3 regions of the Shewanella baltica genome follow, and region 1 is predicted to be linked to each of the others. Evidence: predicted binding sites of a transcription regulator. Region 1 holds the regulator's gene; each other region holds the start of a gene.
The links. The regulator LexA, encoded in region 1, represses DNA repair genes until DNA is damaged. The targets are predictions, from matches to a motif close to TACTGTATNNNNATACAGTA.
Positions count from the first base shown of each region.

Region 1 (6,760 bases):
CTACGGCTTACATCTGATTAAGCTTGATCACCGCAAAGGTGGCGCCTTGGGCGTCGGCTATTACAGAGAATCTGCCCACATCAGGGATATCACTGGGCGGAATGCACACTTGCGCGCCTAACGCTTGGGCTTTTTCTGCAAATGCATCGCAATCGGCTACTGCAAAATAAAGCAGCCAATGGGAAGAGATGTCGCCCCATTCGGGCATTATGGTCATCATGCCGCCGATGGATTGGCCGTCAACTTGCCACTCAGAGTATTCGATGTCCGGCATGTCGCTGGGCGAGTTAGTCCAAGGGAATATTTTGCAGTAAAAGGCTTCTTCAGCGCGTGGTTCTTTACATGCCAGCTCAACCCAGCAAAGGGTATTGAGTTCACCCTGACGGCGAGCACCGATATGATTCTTCGCTTGCCACAGCGCAAAACGTGCGCCTTGTGGATCGCTCACCTGCGCCATCACGCCCGCGTCAGCCACAATATGCGGCCCCATGTGCACTTGGCCGCCCGCATCTTGAATCGCTGCAATGCTGGCATCCATATCATCAACGGCAAAGTAGACACGCCAATGGCTAGGGATCTGCGACTCTGACTCGGGGATTTGGTACATGGCACCTAAATCATCTCCCGCTAAATTGAATAGCGAAAAATGACCTTCTGGGATTGGCATGTCAACTGAATCCCAACCAAATAACGCTTGGTAGAATGTCTTAGCAGCTTGCCAATCGTGGCTTGCGAGTTCAACCCAACATGCATGTCCTTGTGCGTACTGAGTAATTTTCATCATTTGCTCCTTCGTTTTTACAATCATTCGAGTTAAGTCTGAGTTCGTACTTCTGTCCAGTGTCGGGATAAAAAAGATCTGCAGAATTAAAACTCAATCGCCAAATACAAAAAAGCCCTCACGCAGAGGGCTTAAATCATCGAAAAAAATTAGGAATATTGCGGCAGTAAATTTGCCATCGCGAGCAGATGACAAGCACCCGTGACTATGCCAAATAACACCACAAGAATAATCAGCGGCGTACCGCCTATCACTCTAAAACCTGTGCTGTCGGGGAATAACTGCCGTGATTTATAGGCCATCAGCGCCGGGACGATTACCGCCCACACTGTCGCCGCTAATGCCGCAAAGCCAATCGCCACCAAGAAGCCGTCGGGGAACAGTAATCCTAAAATCGTCGGCGGCACAAAGGTCACTAACGCGGTTTTCATCCGGCCCGAGCGCGAATCGTCAAAACCAAACAAGTCGGCGAGATAATCGAACAGACCTAAGGTCACCCCTAAGAAAGATGAAGCCACGGCCAAGTTAGCAAACAGCGTTAACATACTGTTCAACCAGCTACTCGCCATCACCTCGGACAAAGCGCCCACCAAGACGCCCATATTGCCGCCTTGGGCAATAATATCGATAAACTGGCTGCGGGGAATATTGCCCATAGTCGCCACTAACCAACAGGCATAAATCACCAGCGCGATAAAGGTGCCGACGAAAATCGCCTTGATAATGGTGGCGGAATCTTTGCCGTAATACTTCACTAAGCTGGGAACGTTACCATGGTAACCAAAGCTGGCAAGACCAAAGGGCAACGCCGCCCACAAATAAGGTGAAAAGCTGCTATTACCATCGGGTTCGAGCAACTTAGTCACATCGATTTCGATCAGTAAATTGCCGATAGCAAGGAAGAAGGTAATGATCATACCGCCGAGCATAATCGTGGTAATGCGATCCACGGCCTTAGTGCTGATCAACACTATGCTCGCCAATACTATGGCAAACACCAGCCCTGCCACACTTTGCGGCAACTCAATTCCCATGCCCTGCAAGCTGTGATTCACAATCGAACCACCGCCGCTGATATAGGCATAGGTCAAAATATACAGCACGAACGCGATAGAAACGCCGTTCACTATCCGCCAAAACTGCCCTAAAGTTTGCTTGCTTAAAGTATCGAAGCTGGCACCGGGTTCGAAATGCAAATTGGTTTCGAGCAACAATAAGCCCGACATCAACATGCAAAACCAAATGCCCAATAACATTAAAATCGAATAGCCAAACCACATACCTGCACCGACCACGGGCAGAGAAAACATCCCTGCGCCTACGGTCGTGCCGGCAATAATCATGGCGCCGCCGAGCAAGGACTTACCTGCGGGCTTATGCTTAGCCGCATTCATATGATTTGCCATTAAACTGTATGCTCCGCGGTGACACTCGCCACTATCGTTTGTTTCACTGACGGACGTAATAAGCTATTGGCTTGATCTCGTATGCGATTGATATTGGACTTATCTTGGTTATCCGCTAGATAGCCCAATTCTTTGAGCTTAACACTCAAGGTGCCGTAAAGTTTCTTATCGTAGAACTCAGGCGCGGTAATGCCATGCAAAGCGCCTAAACGCTGGGCGAGTAGATGACTCTCAGACTCAAGTTCTGAGCGCTCCATCTTAGGCCTGTTCGCTAACAGATTGAAAATAATGGCATAGCGTTGCAGAGTCTCGCTTACTGAACTGGCTAACAATAATAGTTGGCTAGTGTGCTCAGGCACGACGGTTAAGGTATCAGTCTCAACCACTAACCCTTGTTCAATGAAGAAATCCAGCACTTGATTGACATAGGCAGGTACATCCTTAATGCCCATGAAGAGTTCGGCTTTCAGCAGTGGATAAAAATCGGCAACGATTGACACCACTTGCTGACGCGGGATCTGCTCATTATGCGTTAAACAACTCGCAATTAATGACGGTACAATAAATAAGTGGATGATATTGTTACGATAGTAAGTCATGGACACAGCCTGACTCGCCTCGATAGACACGATTTCACCTAAAGGATCGGCACAAACAACAAACTTATTCAGCTCTAAACCTTGCTGCACTAAATGCTTACCATCACCTTCGGCAACCGAAGTATAAGTAGTGTAAGGCACTTTTTTGAGTAGGGTCAGATACAGATCAAGCTGACGTTCCAGCAGACTGCGCTCTAAGGCATTTTGATCTGTGGCCAGCAACACTAAACTCGTCAAGGTCACCGAACTCGCCGCCGCCGCATCGTTAATATTCGTCATCACTCGATTTGCCAGCACGTTTACCGCTGGCGTTAACCAGCTTGGTTTTTGCTCAGGATCATCGGCCAACTCAGTACGCCAGTTTGGCGCGCGCTCATTTAAGAAGTTTTGCAGAGTAATCGGCTCGCCAAAGTTCACATAACCTTGGCCGAAATTACCAAGTTTGCGAATCGCACCAAACACCTGCCACACAGATTCTTTTTTCTTTTTCTTACCACTTAACTCTTTATGGTAAGTCGCCACTTCCATCACATGGTCATAGCCTAAATACACAGGCACTAGTGTGACTGGACGCTCGATACCGCGCAGCACGCTGTTCATCGTCATAGCAATCATGCCGGTTTTTGGCGCCAATAGACGACCGGTACGTGAGCGGCCGCCTTCGGAGAAATATTCCACCGAATAACCTTTCGCAAACAGTTGATCTAAATACTCACGGAATACTGCGGTATACAGCTTGTTGCCATTAAAACTACGGCGGATAAAGAAGGCACCACCGCGACGGAACATAGGTCCAGCGGGCCAGAAGTTGAGGTTAATACCGGCTGCAATGTGCGGCGGAACCATGCCTTGATAATACAAAATATACGATAACAGCAGGTAATCCATGTGGCTGCGATGGCAAGGCACATAGACAATCTCGTGGCCATCATGGTGCAACTGGCGAACTTGCTCGGCGCCTTTAATGTTGATCCCGCTGTAAAGCTTGTTCCACAACCAAGTTAAGAAACGCTCAGCAATACGCACTAAGCTATCTGAGTAATCTGCAGCGATTTCATCAAGGTACTCAATAGCCGTCTCGCGCGCTTGGGTCTCAGAAATCTTTTTGTTGGCCGCTTCTTCTTGAATCGCTTTACGCAACGACTCAGATTTGAGCAGCGAATGAAACAGTGCTTGGCGATTTGGCAGCACAGGCCCTGTCATCACCTTACGTTGACGACGGAAATGCACCCGCGCGACCCGCGCTAATTTATGGGCAATCCCCATGTCAGTGCCGTGTTCGTCTGCCATGTATCGCAGGGATACCGCATTTGAAAACTGTACGAAATTATGTCGACCTAAAAACAAAATCATCAAGCACTTGCGCAGCCAAGTCGGGTTTTCCCGCTCAAACACAGCCGCCTTCATAGTGTCGTCTTCTTTCCCTGGCGTGCGGCCCCAATACAGGCTCACAGGCACCAGTTGAATGTCTAATTCAGGGCGTTCCTTATGCACGGCCAACAAACGCATAAAGCATTCGAGGAAAGGCTCGTTACCGGCACGCTCGCCAAACAGCGGCTTACGCCCTTGAAGGCAGACAACCCGAGGCGCAATCACACCATTTGCCACTAAAGGCTCATAGGGGCTCGGTAGTCCTAACTTAGCCGTTATTTCGCTCAGAGCAGCGATGTCACTCAGCGATTCCGTTTTCATCACATAAGCAAGGGGTCTGGAGGCATCCAGATTAAGATCGGCAAAGGGATCCTGAGGCACAACAATAGTGTGCACTAAGTGTTTTTGGATCCAGCGTAATGATTTCAACCAAAGAGAGTCGTGTTTAGGCATTATTCTTATGCAATTAAGTACGTTTACTAGCCCGGTAGAATACCAGACTATGGGTAATATTCGCTAATTCTCTCCAACATAGCTAAAAAGTGGTTAATACTTGCGCTGCAAATAATACTGTATATACTAACAGTAACTGTATAGAAAAACAGGAAACACCATGAGACCTTTGACGCCACGCCAAGCTGAAATTTTAGAGCTAATTAAACGAAATATTGCCGATACTGGCATGCCACCCACTCGGGCAGAAATCGCGACCCGTTTAGGTTTTAAGAGCGCCAATGCGGCTGAAGAGCATCTTAAAGCGTTGGCGAAAAAGGGCTGCATTGAGATCATGCCAGGCACATCGCGGGGCATTCGTCTGACTGCGGAAGTCGAAGAAGTAACTGAAACAGGTTTACCGCTTATCGGTCAAGTAGCCGCTGGCGAACCTATTCTCGCCCAAGAACATGTTGAACAGTACTACCAAGTCGACCCCAGCATGTTCCATCCCGCCGCCGATTTTTTACTGCGGGTTAAAGGCGACAGCATGAAGAATATTGGCATTCTCGAAGGAGATTTGCTGGCAGTTCATAAAGTACAACAAGCTAGAAATGGTCAAGTGGTTGTCGCTAGAGTCGACGACGATGTCACTGTTAAACGTTTCGAAAAAAAAGGTAATGTGGTCTATCTACACGCCGAAAATGAAGACTATTCACCGATTAAAGTGGATTTAGGCTATCAAAGTTTAACAATTGAAGGACTCGCCGTCGGTGTGATCCGTAATGGAGATTGGCTATGAACAAACTACTTGGCAATGCACCCCGCCATCCGGGCTTGTGGCTCGATGAAGTACGTGATGCCGACTATGACTGGCACCATGCACCTATCGCCTGCATGCCAACTAAGACTCAAGGTCGCCAAGAATTAATCCATCTGAGCGCGCAACTCGCCCAGTTAAGCCAACAGGGCCGTTGGTTAGTGCTCATCAACCCGCCGAGTATTGGCTACAAACAAATGCTCGCCAACGCTGGCGTGCGTATGGATAGAGTCTTGCTGGTGCACGCGAAAGATGAAGTGGAAACCCTGTGGGCGATGGAAAAAGCCTTAACAAGTGGTACGTCCAGTGCGGTTATTACTTGGACCCAATCATTGGATGCACGCGATAATCGTCGCCTGCAAATTGTCGCTAAAAGTGCCCGCGCCATGGGCATAGTGCTAGAAGACGTAAACAGTCACTTACATGGCGACGTACGCATTGAGCAAGGTAGCCTCTTCGGCCAACAATCTTTTTTTAGCGCTGTGCATTAAATATTCATTTAATTTTTTACCTTGAAAGCCGCCTCGCCTATGAATGTGAGGCTTTTTTTTGGCAATTTTTCAGACAATTAGATAAATAAGTGATCTTGATCAATATTTAAACAGCAAGTATGGTTGGTTTAGTCGGCGATGATATATCGCCGCACGTGGCAAATAAATCGAGCCGTTATCGCGTTCAAAATGCCACTAAAAATAGAGAACAGATTTATTTCAGTCGTATGTGCCAGCGTGGCTAATACCAGCAGTAATAATACTTAATTAAAAGTAACAGCCGCCAACGCACGTTGAAGTCAAAAAAGCTTTTTTGGGAACTGAAGAGTTTGCATAGAGTTGAGACTTACTGTGTTGCTCTTCTTTGTAGTTGCTATTCGCAATTGGCAGAGGAGAAGTCTTGTGAAGCAATTGTTGTATTGTTTACTCGTGGTGTTATTCGCACCACCGTTGGCCGCCGCGGACATGCGGTTCAACATGACCCCTGGCGTAACCGAGATCAGTGGCAAGGTTTATCACTTGCACATGACCATCTTGTATATCTGCTGCGCCATTGGCCTTGTGGTCTTTGGCGTGATGATTTACGCCATGATCAACCACAGAAAATCCAAAGGCGCTGTCGCGTCCCACTTTCACGAAAGCACTAAAGTTGAAATCGCTTGGACGATTCTGCCATTTATCATTTTGATCTTAATGGCGATTCCTGCGACAAAAACCTTAATTGCGATGGAAGATCCCAGCGACGCCGATCTGACCGTTAAAGTCACGGGTTCCCAATGGAAATGGCATTACAGCTATTTCGATCAAGACATTGATTTTTACAGCATACTCGCAACCCCTAGAGCACAAATCGACGGTAC
Region 1 covers NZ_UGYM01000002.1:4,610,499-4,617,258, forward strand. Annotated here, with positions in the region: gene DYH48_RS20625 (VOC family protein) at 8-781, opposite strand; gene mtr (tryptophan permease) at 931-2,187, opposite strand; gene plsB (glycerol-3-phosphate 1-O-acyltransferase PlsB) at 2,187-4,610, opposite strand; gene lexA (transcriptional repressor LexA) at 4,771-5,391, shown strand; gene DYH48_RS20645 (cell division inhibitor SulA) at 5,388-5,900, shown strand; gene coxB (cytochrome c oxidase subunit II) at 6,303-6,760, shown strand, end outside.

Region 2 (6,760 bases), 2.8 Mb from region 1:
ACGGCGTCGATTCTTTTGCTGGCCGATTAGCGGCGATTTTTCAGGGCAGCACTGAAACTACTTTTTATGTTCTCGCCGTGTATTTTGGCTCTGTGGGTATTCGCCATGGCCGCCACGCCTTAGCCTGTGGGTTAACCGCGGATTTTGCGGGGATCAGTGCTGCGATTGCCGTTTGTTATTGGTTTTATGGATAAGGGGGGGAGAGTGTTGATCGCCCTAGAATGTGTCTATGACATTTGAGAAGCTAAAAATCAATCAGGCGCATAATGCGCCTGATTGACTTTTAAGAGCTTTAATATTAGTGCGTTGGTGTAAGTATTTTGAAGAAAAGAATTACTGGGCGGGTGCCCATTCCTGCCATTCGTTTTCGGCTTTGTGTTGCAATCTTAATACTGTTCCTGCTGCTAAACGATTACCCTCTTGAGTCGTGTCCTTAGTCGCGACATTAATACCGCCAGCGAGTAAGGTTTCCAGCGAGCCCGCTTCGATTTGCGCGCCTGAGAATAGGCCAACATCAACTTTAATCCCAGAAGCATCCCAGAACTGACTGCTTTGATTCACTAAGTGACTGTACTGCGGCTCAATATGGGCTTGCATCAGCACGCTATTGCCCTGTGTCGACAGGTGATAACCATCGATTTGACCGACTTTGATACCACGGAAGAAGATAGGTGTGCCGACTTTCATCGAGCCTAAGTTGCTATCTTCTAGGGTAAATTTAAGCGCATCTTCGGCAACATTGGCATAGCTGCTGGCAGCGAGGTTGGCGACAAACTGGGTCGCTTTTTGACTGCTTGTACCCGGTAGCACACCGATATAAGGGCCAGTGATCAAGGTTTCTGGCGCTTTAATTCCTGCTAGAGAAATTTGCGCATCCACTAGATGATATTCACAGTCGCTGCGGCTGAAATGTTCGGCGTATTCGCCGTAGAGATAGGCCGTTGCAGTGAGTGTATTGAGATCGGCATTGAGCTTCACCTGCGACACTTCACCCACTTGATGACCTTGATAACGAATCGCTGCCTTGGCCGCCAGTTTGCTTGAGGCGGGTAGGGTGAGGCGAATCGCCTGCGCCTGCGTTAATGCCAACTGCTTGCTCTCATAGAGTTTTAAGTTAGCTGCATTGCTGGCTTTGTCATTGCTATCAAGCAATCCCAGACTGATGCTGCCCTTTAATGCTCCTTGAAGCGGTGCGACCGCAACATCAATGCCCGCAAGACTGGCGCTAATATCCACGGCGCTGTTACGCCAGAACACATTCGGCTTTTTCAGCAAGGGCTGGAACTGTTTGTCGATAGCGAGCTTGATAGCAAAGTCTTCGGTCTTACTTTGCCAGTTCACAGAGTCAACTGTGCCAATTTGCATCTTTTTATAGTAAATCGGTGAGCCTTGGCTGACATCGGCGCCATCTTGACTGATTAAGGTCAGATGTACTTGTTGCTGACGATCATAGAAGGCTGTCGCGGCATCCACTGAGCTAAACAAGGTGAGGGCGCTGTTGGCGGCGAGTGGCGTATCGCTGTGGCCTTGGATCAAGCTAACCGCACCTTGAGTGAGCGTCGTAAAGTCCCTTGCTTTGACTGACACGCCCTCTAGTGATGCTTTTACTGTTAATGCCGACTCAGGCACAAAATAGCTGTCGCTGCGAATTAGGCTAGCAAACTCAGGTTGTAACTCGAGTTGGTATTCCACCGCCGATAAATCTTTGGTTAACTTAACCGCAAGTACTGAGCCAATGGGGATTTGCTTAAAGCGAACTTCGGCGCCCGCTGAAATGCCCATGTTTTCGGCTGAGGTTAAGGTCAAGAAACGCTTCTTCGATTGCAGTAAATCAGGGGCTTTGGCTTGTAAGGCAAAACTGCTTGGCATCGCCGTTTTTGTATTAATACCCGGCAGGAAGTTGATCACGCTGCCCGTTAGTAAACGCTCTGGATTTTTAATGCCTGAGAGGGAAATATCGGCACCTTCAAGCCAAAACACGCCGTCGTTAGTTAGCAGTGAACCGTATTGAGGTTCAAACTTAGCCACGGCTATTACGCCATTGGCGGTGAGTTGCTTGCTTAAAATGCTGCCGATATTGATGCCGCGATAAACAATACGAGTGCCTTTGTCGACACCGTTAGCATCAGCCATGGTCAGGTTTATTTCTATGCCGCCAAGGGCTGTGGTTTCTGAATCATAAAGCGAAAAAATGTCACCGTTTTTGGCAATATCTGCTTTATCGTCAGAGCTGAAACTCACGCCGCCAGCCAGAATGGATGCCAAACTCTCAGAGCTGACTTTAACCCCAGTCAGTGATGCATCAATTTTAACGCCGGAGACGTTCCAAAAGTGAGAGTTTTTCTTCACTAATCGCGCGTATTGTTCTTGAATGAAGGCACTGATGATGACCCTTTGATTGCCATCTAAACGATAGCTGACCACACTGCCCACGGGGATTTGGCGGAAAAATATTGGCGAGCCAACATCCAACGAACCGAGTTTGTCTGAGGTCAGTTCGACCATCACACCTTCTGAGCCGATTTGCATCGGCGGCGGTTGGCGTTCAGCCTCGAAGAAGGTTGACGCATTACCTTTGCCCGGTTGAATCGCGATGTAGTTACCCGAAAACAACGCATCTAAGCCTTCAACACCTGTGATACTGGCCTTAGGGGTGACCAGCCAGAAGAGAGTTTCCTTATTTAAGAAAGGCTTAGCACGGTAGTCCATCATGACTTTAACGTTTACGCCCTTGAGATCTTCATCTATTCCTATGTCTTTGACTTTACCGACAGTCAAGCCTTGGTATTTGACTAAGGTTTTACCTACGTCAATCCCAGTGGCGCTCGGAAAGTGAATTTGAATTTCAACGCCCGATTCTTTAATGCTCTTAATGCCCAGCCACGCACCCAATGCTAACGCGACAATAGGCAGCAGCCAAATGGGCGAAAAGAGTTTTTTCTTTACAACTTTCGGCGATTCAATTTGTGTCATCTTGAGGTTCCAATCGATCCCAGAGTAAACGAGTGTCTAACACTTTTGCGGCTAACTGAGTTAACAGAATAACCAAGGCAAATGCGGTCGCTGCAGGCGCGGGTTTAGCGTCGAGTAGTTGTCCCATATTCACTAATGCCACTGTGATTGAGATGACAAATAAATCGAGCATTGACCAACGACCAATCCATTCGATGATGTGAAAACCCACCATCAATTTCTTTTTTGAAATCGGAATATCAAAGCTGATCGCACACAGATAAATGGATAAGCCGATGATTTTAATCCATGGCACTAAAATACTGGCAGTAAAAACTATCACGGCAATGGGCAACATATCTGAATGCACTAGATGCAAAATGCCCGAAAAAATGGTGTCGTGCCGCACTTGCCCTTGGTTGGTCAGCATAGTGATAGGGTAAATGTTTGCAGGCACCAGCAAAATGGCAGCGGTAATCAACAAAGCCCAACTTTTTTGCAGGCTAGAATAGTCCCTGACCTGCAACTCAGCTTCACAGCGCTGGCAGTGGCTGAGGTCACTACTATTGAGCAGGCGGCAGACCTTACACAGACACAGGCCGATATCTTTACCTTGTTGCTTCATATCAGCGATGACCTTCCAATAAAGTCCACATGTGCTCTAAGTCGTACTCTCTTTGTAGAAACAAAGTCACGAGAAACAACATAGTGAAGCAAAATGTGCCCATGCCAAAATAAATATCCGAAAAATCAGAAAGCTGGAACGATGAAACCAAAAAGCTGATCACATAAATTTCTAGCATAGTGAGCTGCGACAATACGCCATGAAACTTCAATAATTGCTTTAATGAGTTACGCCAAAAAAGACGACTCAGTCCCCATTTCACAATCAAAATCTGCGTCAGTATCGACAATAGTAATAAGCCTGGACCAATCACAGCGGCGGCAAGCACGGCTAAACCTACAACCCAATAACCTTGGTCAAATACTGCAAACGCGCCCTGAAAAACTGTGGTGGTGCGAATACTGCCGAAAAAGTGAATTTCGAGTACGGGTAAAAAATTGGCAGGAAAATAAAACACTAATGCCGAGATACATAGGGCGAGCATGCCATTTACAGAGCAGTAAGGAGTGTCATAAAGTGCAGTACTGCAACGGGGGCAAAGGGCTCTGACACCGCTTGGCAAGGCACGTTTGCGGACTGCTAAATCGCAGGAACGGCAAAGGATTACTGAATTTTCTGCTGCGTTTTCATGCATATAAAAATATATATTAGCCTAAATAGGAGTAATAACAGCGAGATCGGTGCAAAGTGTAGTGCTAATCAGCCTTTCTGCACAGTCTAGCGCTTTATAATCTTGGCAACGAAAGTACGCTAATAATATCAGATTAATCAGAACACTTGCATCACAAGTTCAATCTATGTCACTCTAGTTACTGTATATAAAAACAGTGCGAGGGCAGTCATGGCAGTAATAACACAGTTTGTCGTGGTCAGAGAAGGGGTTGAAAAGATGACATTCACATCTAAGAAGGAGGCTGATGCCTACGATAAGATGCTCGATATCGCCGATAACCTTATCCCCTTCATTCAAAAAGCTGATTTAGGTATAGATGAAAGCGTGGGCGAAAAGCTCGCATTCTATTTTGCTAACAATAAAGATGAGCTGACGAACTTGCTTAAAGGTGTCGTTCAGGTTAATAGTACGCCAACGAATCCACCTGTTGCGAAAAAAACGGCTAAAAAGACCGAAGCAGCAGAATAAAATTGTTAGGAAATGTAATGAAATCGAAATTTTATGAGTCACTTAACCGTCAAGCCTTGGCCTTGTTGGAAGGGGAAGACGACCTTGTTGCGGCAATGGCGAATTTTTCAGCCTTACTCAATGATAATTTAACTGAGCTGAACTGGGTGGGATTCTACGTTATGCGTGGCGAACAACTCGTATTAGGCCCATTTCAAGGTAAAGTGGCTTGTACACGTATTCCGTTAGGAAAAGGCGTGTGTGGTACGGCGGCATTCACCAATCAAACCCAGCGAGTGGCCGATGTTCATCAATTTGATGGCCATATTGCCTGTGATTCTGCCAGTAATTCTGAAATCGTTGTGCCAGTTTGTGCTCAAGGTAACGTGGTTGCCGTGCTCGATATTGACAGCCCAATCTTCGATCGTTTCGACGAAGAAGACCAAAAGGGGCTGGAATTACTGGTTAAAAGTTTTGAAAACTGCCTATTTGATTAATTTGCGTACAATAACGCATAATTCATAGTCGCAATCGGTGGCGTGCGCCTTATAATATGCGCCTGCACGCATTAAGCTGGTTTGATTGGCATGCAATGAATAAGCTTAGTGTTTTGAGCTGTAAAAATTTGTTAAGGTATATTTTTTTTAACTTTAGTAAACGCGGCTAGGATGCTAATTTGTACGTTGACTCAATATTGAGTTTAACGAAGATAAACGACACGTAAGAAGTTGATATATATCACCTCGAATCGATGTCCCTTTTTGACTGTGGAAGTAATGATGGAATCAACAGAAAAGTTGACCGACACCAATGCAATTTTGGCGTATTTGTATGAAACATTTCCTTTGTGCTTTATTGCTGAAGGTGAAACTAAGCCATTAAAAATCGGATTGTTTCAAGATTTGGCTGAAAGGTTGGCTGATGATTCTAAAGTCAGTAAAACTCAGCTCAGAGTTGCCTTAAGACGTTACACCAGCAGCTGGCGCTATTTAAAGTGCGTTAAAGCGGGCGCACAACGCGTTAATCTGGATGGCGAACCTTGCGGCGAGTTAGAGCAAGAGCACATTGACCATGCTCAAGCCATGTTGAAAGAAAGTCAGGATAAAGCTAAAGCGAAACGTGTAGCACTCGCACCTAAGTCTGCGGCGAAGAAAGCACCTAAAAAGGTGGCTGTTCCTCAACGTGCTAAAACTGAGCGTCCTGCTAAGCCTGCGCCTAAAGCAGCAGCGCCAGTCGTAAATTATGTCCAAGCACAATTGACTGATTTAACGAAAAAACAACGCGTCAATGTTAAGTTAGGTATGACACCCGTAGCCGGTGTGATTACTGATATTAATAAGGAAGATATTCATGTTCAGCTTGATAGTGGCCTAACGATTAAAGTTAGAGCAGAACATATCCTGCTGTAATCATTTTTTAAAACGGAGTAACTTGTTGATGCGAAAACTCACTTTGGCTACCTCGATCGCCACTGTTTTTGTCGGATTCTCGGCTTGGGCCGTACCACCCACGATTCAAATCAGCGAGTTACCCACTCTCAAGCAGGAAGCGCAACATAAGGTCGCGAGCAAAAGGGTAACGGACTTATACACTCGTTCGCATTATCATAGATTTAATCTTGATGATGCCTTTTCTACGCAAATTTTTGACCGTTATCTACAGCAGTTAGACTATCGCCGCAATGTGTTAACCCAAGCGGATGTCGATAGCTTTAAACCTTATGCTACCCAATTCGATGACATGCTCAGTTCTGGCGAACTTGAGCCTGCCTATAAAATGTTTGATATCGTCCAAAAGCGTCGTTATGAAGGCTTTGTCTATGCTTTATCCCTACTGGATAAAGAGATGGACTTCTCCGCCCCTGGCGATGCCTATGAGTATGACCGTGACGATGCGGCATGGCCAAAAGATCAAGCCGAGATCAATGAGTTATGGCGTCAACGTGTTAAATACGATGCGCTAAATCTGAAGCTCACAGGTAAAAAATGGCCTGAGATTGTTGAGATCTTGCAAAAGCGTTACAACAACGCCATCAAACGTTTGACTCAAACCAACAGTGAAGA
Region 2 covers NZ_UGYM01000002.1:1,767,441-1,774,200, forward strand. Annotated here, with positions in the region: gene DYH48_RS08020 (nucleoside recognition domain-containing protein) at 1-194, shown strand, start outside; gene DYH48_RS08025 (PqiB family protein) at 334-2,973, opposite strand; gene DYH48_RS08030 (paraquat-inducible protein A) at 2,960-3,577, opposite strand; gene DYH48_RS08035 (paraquat-inducible protein A) at 3,579-4,211, opposite strand; gene DYH48_RS08040 (YebG family protein) at 4,419-4,718, shown strand; gene msrC (free L-methionine (R)-S-oxide reductase MsrC) at 4,736-5,194, shown strand; gene proQ (RNA chaperone ProQ) at 5,477-6,106, shown strand; gene prc (carboxy terminal-processing peptidase) at 6,135-6,760, shown strand, end outside.
Region 2: DYH48_RS08040 (YebG family protein) is a predicted target of LexA. The motif match lies at 4,388-4,407, and genes of this name have one in related genera.

Region 3 (6,760 bases), 2.7 Mb from region 1:
TGCTGATCCCTGTGTAGTCCTCAATAAAGCGACTTATTCTAAATCCTGGGTTCATTAACTCAGAAAATCTTTGGGTGATCACGCCGTCTTCAATCAGCACAGCTCCGATTTCAATCGCGCGATCTCCTTGATTGGGCGACAGCCCCGTGGTTTCAAAGTCGAGCACGACCAAAGTGTTAGCAGCTGATGTAGGCATAGATCTTACATGGACTCAATAAATGATGTGTCAGCATTAGCGCTGTTTGTGGCGAAATGCTTTTTGATAAGCCGATTGTAATTCAATACGTTAGTAAATTCACTATCACATTGATGCTGACAAAAGACTTAATGCTTTGTTGATCCGGTCGAGCTTTCTTGGTTTCGCTTCCTGTTAGCATTTGCTGCTATGAATAACAGTTTGGTTTGTGAGCAACCCATGCAACTCGATATTAACGGCTTAACGCCCGCGCAATTTTTAGCAGAATATTGGCAGAAAAAACCTTTGGTGATCCGCCAAGGATTCAAGCATTTTCAAGATTTAGTCTCTTCTGAAGAATTAGCTGGCTTAGCCATGGATGAGCTGGTGGAATCTCGGCGGGTGTACCAACAAGCAGGCCAATGGCAGGCGGAATTTGGCCCCTTCGATTCCTACGATCATCTCGGAGAACGGGATTGGACTTTAATAGTCCAAGCCTTGAATAACTGGGTGCCCGATGCGGAAGCCTTGATCCAATGCTTTGATTTTATTCCGCGCTGGCGTTTAGATGATGTGATGGTGAGTTTTGCGACGCAAGGCGGTGGCGTGGGGCCGCATATCGATCTGTATGATGTGTTTATTTGCCAAGGTTCGGGACGTCGCAGTTGGCGCGTAGGCGATCTGGGGCCGCACAAAGAGTTTGCCGCCCATCCCGCTTTGCTGCACACCGAAGCCTTTGACCCGATTATCGATACTGAGTTGTTGCCTGGCGACATCCTTTATATTCCCCCTGGATTCCCCCATGACGGCATAACCTTAGAACAGTCGTTAAGTTTTTCAGTGGGTTATCGCACCGCCTCCGCCAAAGATATGATAAGTGCTTTGGCCGATCATTTGTCTGAACAGGATTTAGGCGCACAGCAGATTTCAGATCCAGACCGCGAGCTGACCACCCGCAGTGGTTGTGTCGATAATGGCGATTTAGCGCGGTTACGCACCCAACTGACTAATATGTTGACCGATGAACTGGTGAGCGAGTTTTCGGGCCGCTATTTAACTCAGTCAAAATGCGCCTTAGATTTACCCGATGAGCCATTGGACATCACGCAAGACGAAGTGCTCGCTTGGCTCGATGAGCAGCCGCTTATTCGCCTCGGCGGGCTGCGCTGTTTGTATTTTGATATCAATGTGGCACAGGGCGTTGTCTATATTAATGGTGATAAGTATCAGCTTTCAGCCGAATTGGCCGCAGTGATCCCATTACTATGTGATAGTAATCAGTTGGATAAAGCTGCCTTAGCCCCTTGGTTAGCCCATGCTGATTTGCTCACGCAACTTACCGAGTGGGTGAATCTAGGCTACTGGTACTTTGAAGATCTCAGCGATGAAGAGTGTTAAGGCGGAATGAGACAAAGCTTGGTATATGTTAATACCGTTTTAGCGTTAACGCTCGACGGGCTTAGCGCTATATGTTTTTTAGATCTAGATGGGTTTTAGTGCTATATGGAGTTTAGAGTTAGTTTAGAGTTAGTTTAGAGTTAGTTTAGAGTTAGTTTAGAGTTAGGTGGGTTCTGTAATTCGCAGATGGTCATTTAGCCACTGGATTTGTTGATTATTTCACTATGGGCAATTGTGCCCATTGGGTGGTGTAACGAGGGGAAAGCTGCTCACGCTTCATTCCCCAAGTCGGGTCAATACCTTGTCCTGCAAACCAAATTTTTCCATGACCGCTGTGGTTAACTTTATCGAGTAACTGCATCAACTCCTTGCTTTTAGGCCTAGGCGTGACGTCATCGAATAATCCGAGCTGAAACACGCCTGCACCAGAAAAATCCCCTAACATGACACCGGCCTTTGCATAGGCATGACCTTCACGCCAAATACGTTGCAGTAGGCTTTGGCCAAGGGTGACAAAATCACGCGTATCATTGCTGGGGCGAACTAAACTGCCCGACAGTGATTTGCTGTACTGGGGAGTTGCATCGCTAAAAGGGCTAGTACGCACAAATACTGACATCGCTTTAGCGTACTGGCGCTCGGAGCGCAGTTTTTCACAGGCCCTAAAAGTGTATTCATTGATTGCCTGTTGCATCGCTTCTAAATTATCAATACGGCTGCCAAAGGAGCGGGAGCTGATAATTTGTTGCTTAGTGGCGGCGACCTCTTGTATGTCATCACAGGCAATGCCGTTAAGTTCGCGTACCGTGCGCTCAACGGTGACAGAAAAGGTGTCGCGGATAAGCTTGGGATGCGCATCCGCCAATTGCAACGCGGTATTTATGCCCATGATGTTCAAGCGTTTTGTAAGCCTACGGCCTATTCCCCAGACTTCGTCGACAGGGATAAGCGCCATCAGCCGTCGTTGGCGTTCACGGTCGCGCAAGTCAACCACGCCCCGCGTCGCGGGATAACGTTTCGCGGCATGGTTTGCCAGTTTAGCGAGAGTTTTTGTCGGTCCAATGCCGACGCAAACACTGATCCCAATCCACTGCGGTATCCGTTGATAAATATCTAAGGCAAGCTGATGAATATCAATACATTTATCGAGACGAGAAAGGTCTAAAAACGCTTCATCAATACTATACACTTCTACTTTCGGTACCATTTGTTCTAAGGTGGTCATGACTCTATTTGATATGTCGGCATAGAGTGCATAGTTGGAGGAGAATACCGCGACGTGATGCTGGCGGAGCTGGTTTACGATTTGATACACAGGCACCGCCATCTTGATGCCAAGTTGTTTTGCCTCTGCCGAGCGGGCGACGACGCAGCCATCGTTATTGGATAACACCACAATCGGCCTGCCAGCTAAATCTGGCCTAAACATCCGCTCACAGGAGGCATAAAAATTATTGCAATCGACGAGGGCAAATAATGAGGGCGTCATTTGAGCTTTTTCACTACGTTGGTCACCACCCCAAAGATGTTTAACTCTGACTCATCATTGATGGCAATCGGGGAGAATAAGGCATTACGTGGCAGCAATTGCACCACAGGGCGCAGCTGTAATTGCTTTACAGTAAACTCGCCGTTGACTGCTGCGACAACGGTATCTCCGTGGGCCGGCTGTAATGAGCGATCCACCACTAAAATATCACCGGAGAAAATCCCCGCTTCGATCATCGAATCCCCTTGGACTTTGACAAAAAACGTGGCGGCGGGATGCTTGATGCATAACTCATTGAGATCTAATGTTTGTTCTACATAGTCTTGGGCTGGTGACGGAAATCCTGCGGCAATCAAGGAGCTAAATAGCGAGAGCCGATATTGGGTATGTTTGGTGAAGCGGCCTAGGATCATCATAATAAATCACAATATACTGTACGTATGAACAGTATAGTCTAACAATGAAACTTATCGAAAGAATTTATGTGGAGACAGTTGTGTTATCGACCCTGGCGCAAAGACGAACTTGTTTTATGCTGTGTGATGATTGTATGCGCTGTCGAGCGATGAGTGCCGAGTGCTGGGCAATTGATGATGGCTGCTCTAAAGCACCCTTGGCGGCGTCAATACCGCCAAGGGTGAGTGTTTCGTCAATTTAATTTAGTTAACGCACTTTAGTTAACCCGCTTTAGTTAACGCAATTTAGTTAATCCAACCGAGCCATAGCCACCACAGATAATCCAGTGGGATCAGTGCAACGAGCGTTATTGCCGCCAGCGGTAAGGTGATGTTAAGTAGTTTGCTTAAGGGCTCTTGGGATAATTGCATCGCCAAAATCAACGGGGCAACCTGATAAGGAAAAATTACGGTTGAGAAACCGATCACCTGCGTCATTAATACCGCAGGGGTGGAGAAGCCAGTTGCATTGGCAAAATCTGCCGCCATGGGGGACAACACTGTCGGCACACCTGGAACCGTTGCTACCAATCCCGTCAGCGTCCCCATCAGCGATAACGACATGAAATTCAGGAACGATGCCCCTTGCTGCAATGGTAGCCATTCACTGAACAATTGGCCTAGCGCAGTGCCAAGTCCAGATTGATTGACCAATGCCCCTAGACCTAAGGCCGCCGCGACAAAAATGACGGTCGCAAAATCCACCGAACTATTAAAACTCTTAGGCTCAAGCACTCCCCATTTGGGGAGCAATAACAAGATAGCTGTGGTCAGTCCAACCCACGCCGGATTGACCCCGTGCAGTGAGTCTGTCGCCCAAAACAGTAAAGTTATCGCAAGTAATACTGTGACTTTCTTTTGCATACCAAGATTATAAGCTTCTGTTTCAATAACGCTTTCAGGCCGATTTTCATCTATTTTTGCAGGAAATAGGAAGACGACTAGCGCCACAATCAATATCGATTTGAGCAAACCAAGGATTGGAAAATGCAGTAAGAGATACTCGGTATAACCAAAATGGATATTGAATAGATTCTCGCTGGAACCCGCCAATATCATATTGGGAATATTCGCGGGCAACACGGCAAAACTGGGCATGTTACACGCCAGTGCCAAGGCGGTCGCAATGCCTATCCGCCCATGACTACCACGAGCAAAACCGACTTGCTCAGCTAACGCCATACCAATTGGCACCATGACCACCGCACGGCCAACGGATGAGGGCATCACAAAGCCAAGCAGCACGGCACTAAAGACCAAACCCGCAATCAAGCGTGGATAACTTGAGGTCAGTATGGGGGCAATCAAACTGGCCATTCTGCGACTTAAACCAGACTGAGTGATGGCACTGCCAATCACAAACCCTGAAATGATTAACCACACCGCAGTCGAGCCGAATCCTGAAAAAAGTACACTCGGCTCAATGAGTTTGAAAATGGTGGCAAGGGCAAAAAATATTAATCCCGCCATAAAGGGCGGGAAAAAACCTGTACTCCAAAACATTAAGGTCACTAATACTACGCCACCGCTATAGGAAAACACCGCGGGATGCTGACTCAGCGGAAAAAGTGCAAGTAAAGTAGCGATCAACAGTGCACTGAAAAACGCTAGCGGTTTAACGTCAATAAAACGTTTCATGTTTACCGACCTATTGGGTTGAATACGTAAAAGATGCCAACTAAGATAGCTGACTTAGTTTGGCGTTTTAAGAGGGTAATATGTCAAAACCTGTTCCTAAAGCGACATTATTAACGCCCAGTGACGTGGCGTTTATCACAGATGCCAATCGACCTGTGCTAACCCATACTCGCAATATGGCGGCGGAAGCGGGCATCGAGCCTCATTCTCATCCGCGGGGGCAGCTACTTTGGGCCGCGAAAGGCTTGTTACGTGTCCGCAGCGACAATGCCGTCTGGGTGGTACCTTCAACCCATGCGGTGTGGATCCCCTGCAATTTGCCCCATCAAGTGAACAGCGAAACCCACGCCCACACTCGCAATATCTATATTGATCCTAGCTATGATGTTAGGCCACAGGATACAAAAGTGGTGATGGTGACGATGACAGCGCTGATGCGCGAACTGGTGCTCAAACTCTGTGAGAGTTCACACCTTTTAGGCAGTGGACAACTGCATCGGCTGGGTTTGGTTGCCATTGATGAGCTCGAAACTCTGGACAGCCTAGATGCTCATTTACCCGCAGGCTCAGATCCAAGACTCAGCCGCTTGATCCAAAAGTTGATCCGGCACCCAACAGTGAATTACACCCTGACCGAGTTAGCCGAAATGGGCGGCGCGAGTGTGAGAACGATTGAACGACTATTCAAAGCTGAAACTGGGCTCACTTATCGACAATGGCGGCAAAGGTTTCGTTTGTTAAATTCGCTTGAAAGCTTAAGCCAAGGAGAGAGCACGACTAGGGTGGCACATAGTCTAGGTTATCTGAGCGTCAGCAGTTTCAGTGCGGCTTTTAAAATGCAATTTGGTTGCACGCCGCAAGATTATCCGCAGCATAAGCTGATGAAAAACAGGAAAAATCAGTTTACTCCCGCGCAAGAATAAACTGAGTCAGCCATAACAAATATCTATGTTTTGTATATCGATTCTTATAATTGGCCAGTCAGAGTGGAGTTAATATTCGTGCTATCTTGTGGGAGTCGAGTAACAAGCTCCGCTCGTTGATGCTCAAGTCTGTTAAACCTTTCCTGATAAGGGGTTAATGAAATAATGCCAGAGCAGAGTATGAATTTCCCTACGGGGTTATAGATGTATTGGCTGAAAGTTTCGATTGATAAATTGCTAGGACATTCATTCAGGGGAGCCGTGTCGTTTAGGATCGCGGCATAACGATTGGCGGTATCTTGGTGTTGCATCAATGGTAGCAGTAACCACTCTATTAGCTTTGTATTTATGTCAGTATCACTAGTGACCTGTGTCGCTCTGGTTATCTGGGTAAAGTAATACCATTCGCCCCTTTTTACATTGTCAAACGAAAGTACTTCTGGTGACAGTGCATGCTTCCAGCTTGGTGGTAACGCCTCGATTAGTTGTGAATGCGGCAATTGACTCATTACCAACTCTCCAAGTTTCATATTCGCTTCCATTCCAGCATTACTCATCATCTTACCGATAAGCATATGAGTGCTTGCTGATAGCCGTTGCCAAAATAGCATATCTTGGTTGATTGCCTCGGCGACTTGTAGGGGATCCATAGTGCTGGCATCGGTCAGTACATTAAACAGAT
Region 3 covers NZ_UGYM01000002.1:1,888,046-1,894,805, forward strand. Annotated here, with positions in the region: gene DYH48_RS08515 (3'-5' exonuclease) at 1-196, opposite strand, end outside; gene DYH48_RS08520 (ribosomal protein uL16 3-hydroxylase) at 416-1,573, shown strand; gene umuC (translesion error-prone DNA polymerase V subunit UmuC) at 1,788-3,062, opposite strand; gene umuD (translesion error-prone DNA polymerase V autoproteolytic subunit) at 3,059-3,478, opposite strand; gene DYH48_RS08535 (SLC13 family permease) at 3,764-5,155, opposite strand; gene DYH48_RS08540 (AraC family transcriptional regulator) at 5,236-6,078, shown strand; gene DYH48_RS08545 (hypothetical protein) at 6,123-6,760, opposite strand, start outside.
Region 3: umuD (translesion error-prone DNA polymerase V autoproteolytic subunit) is a predicted target of LexA. The motif match lies at 3,493-3,512, and genes of this name have one in related genera.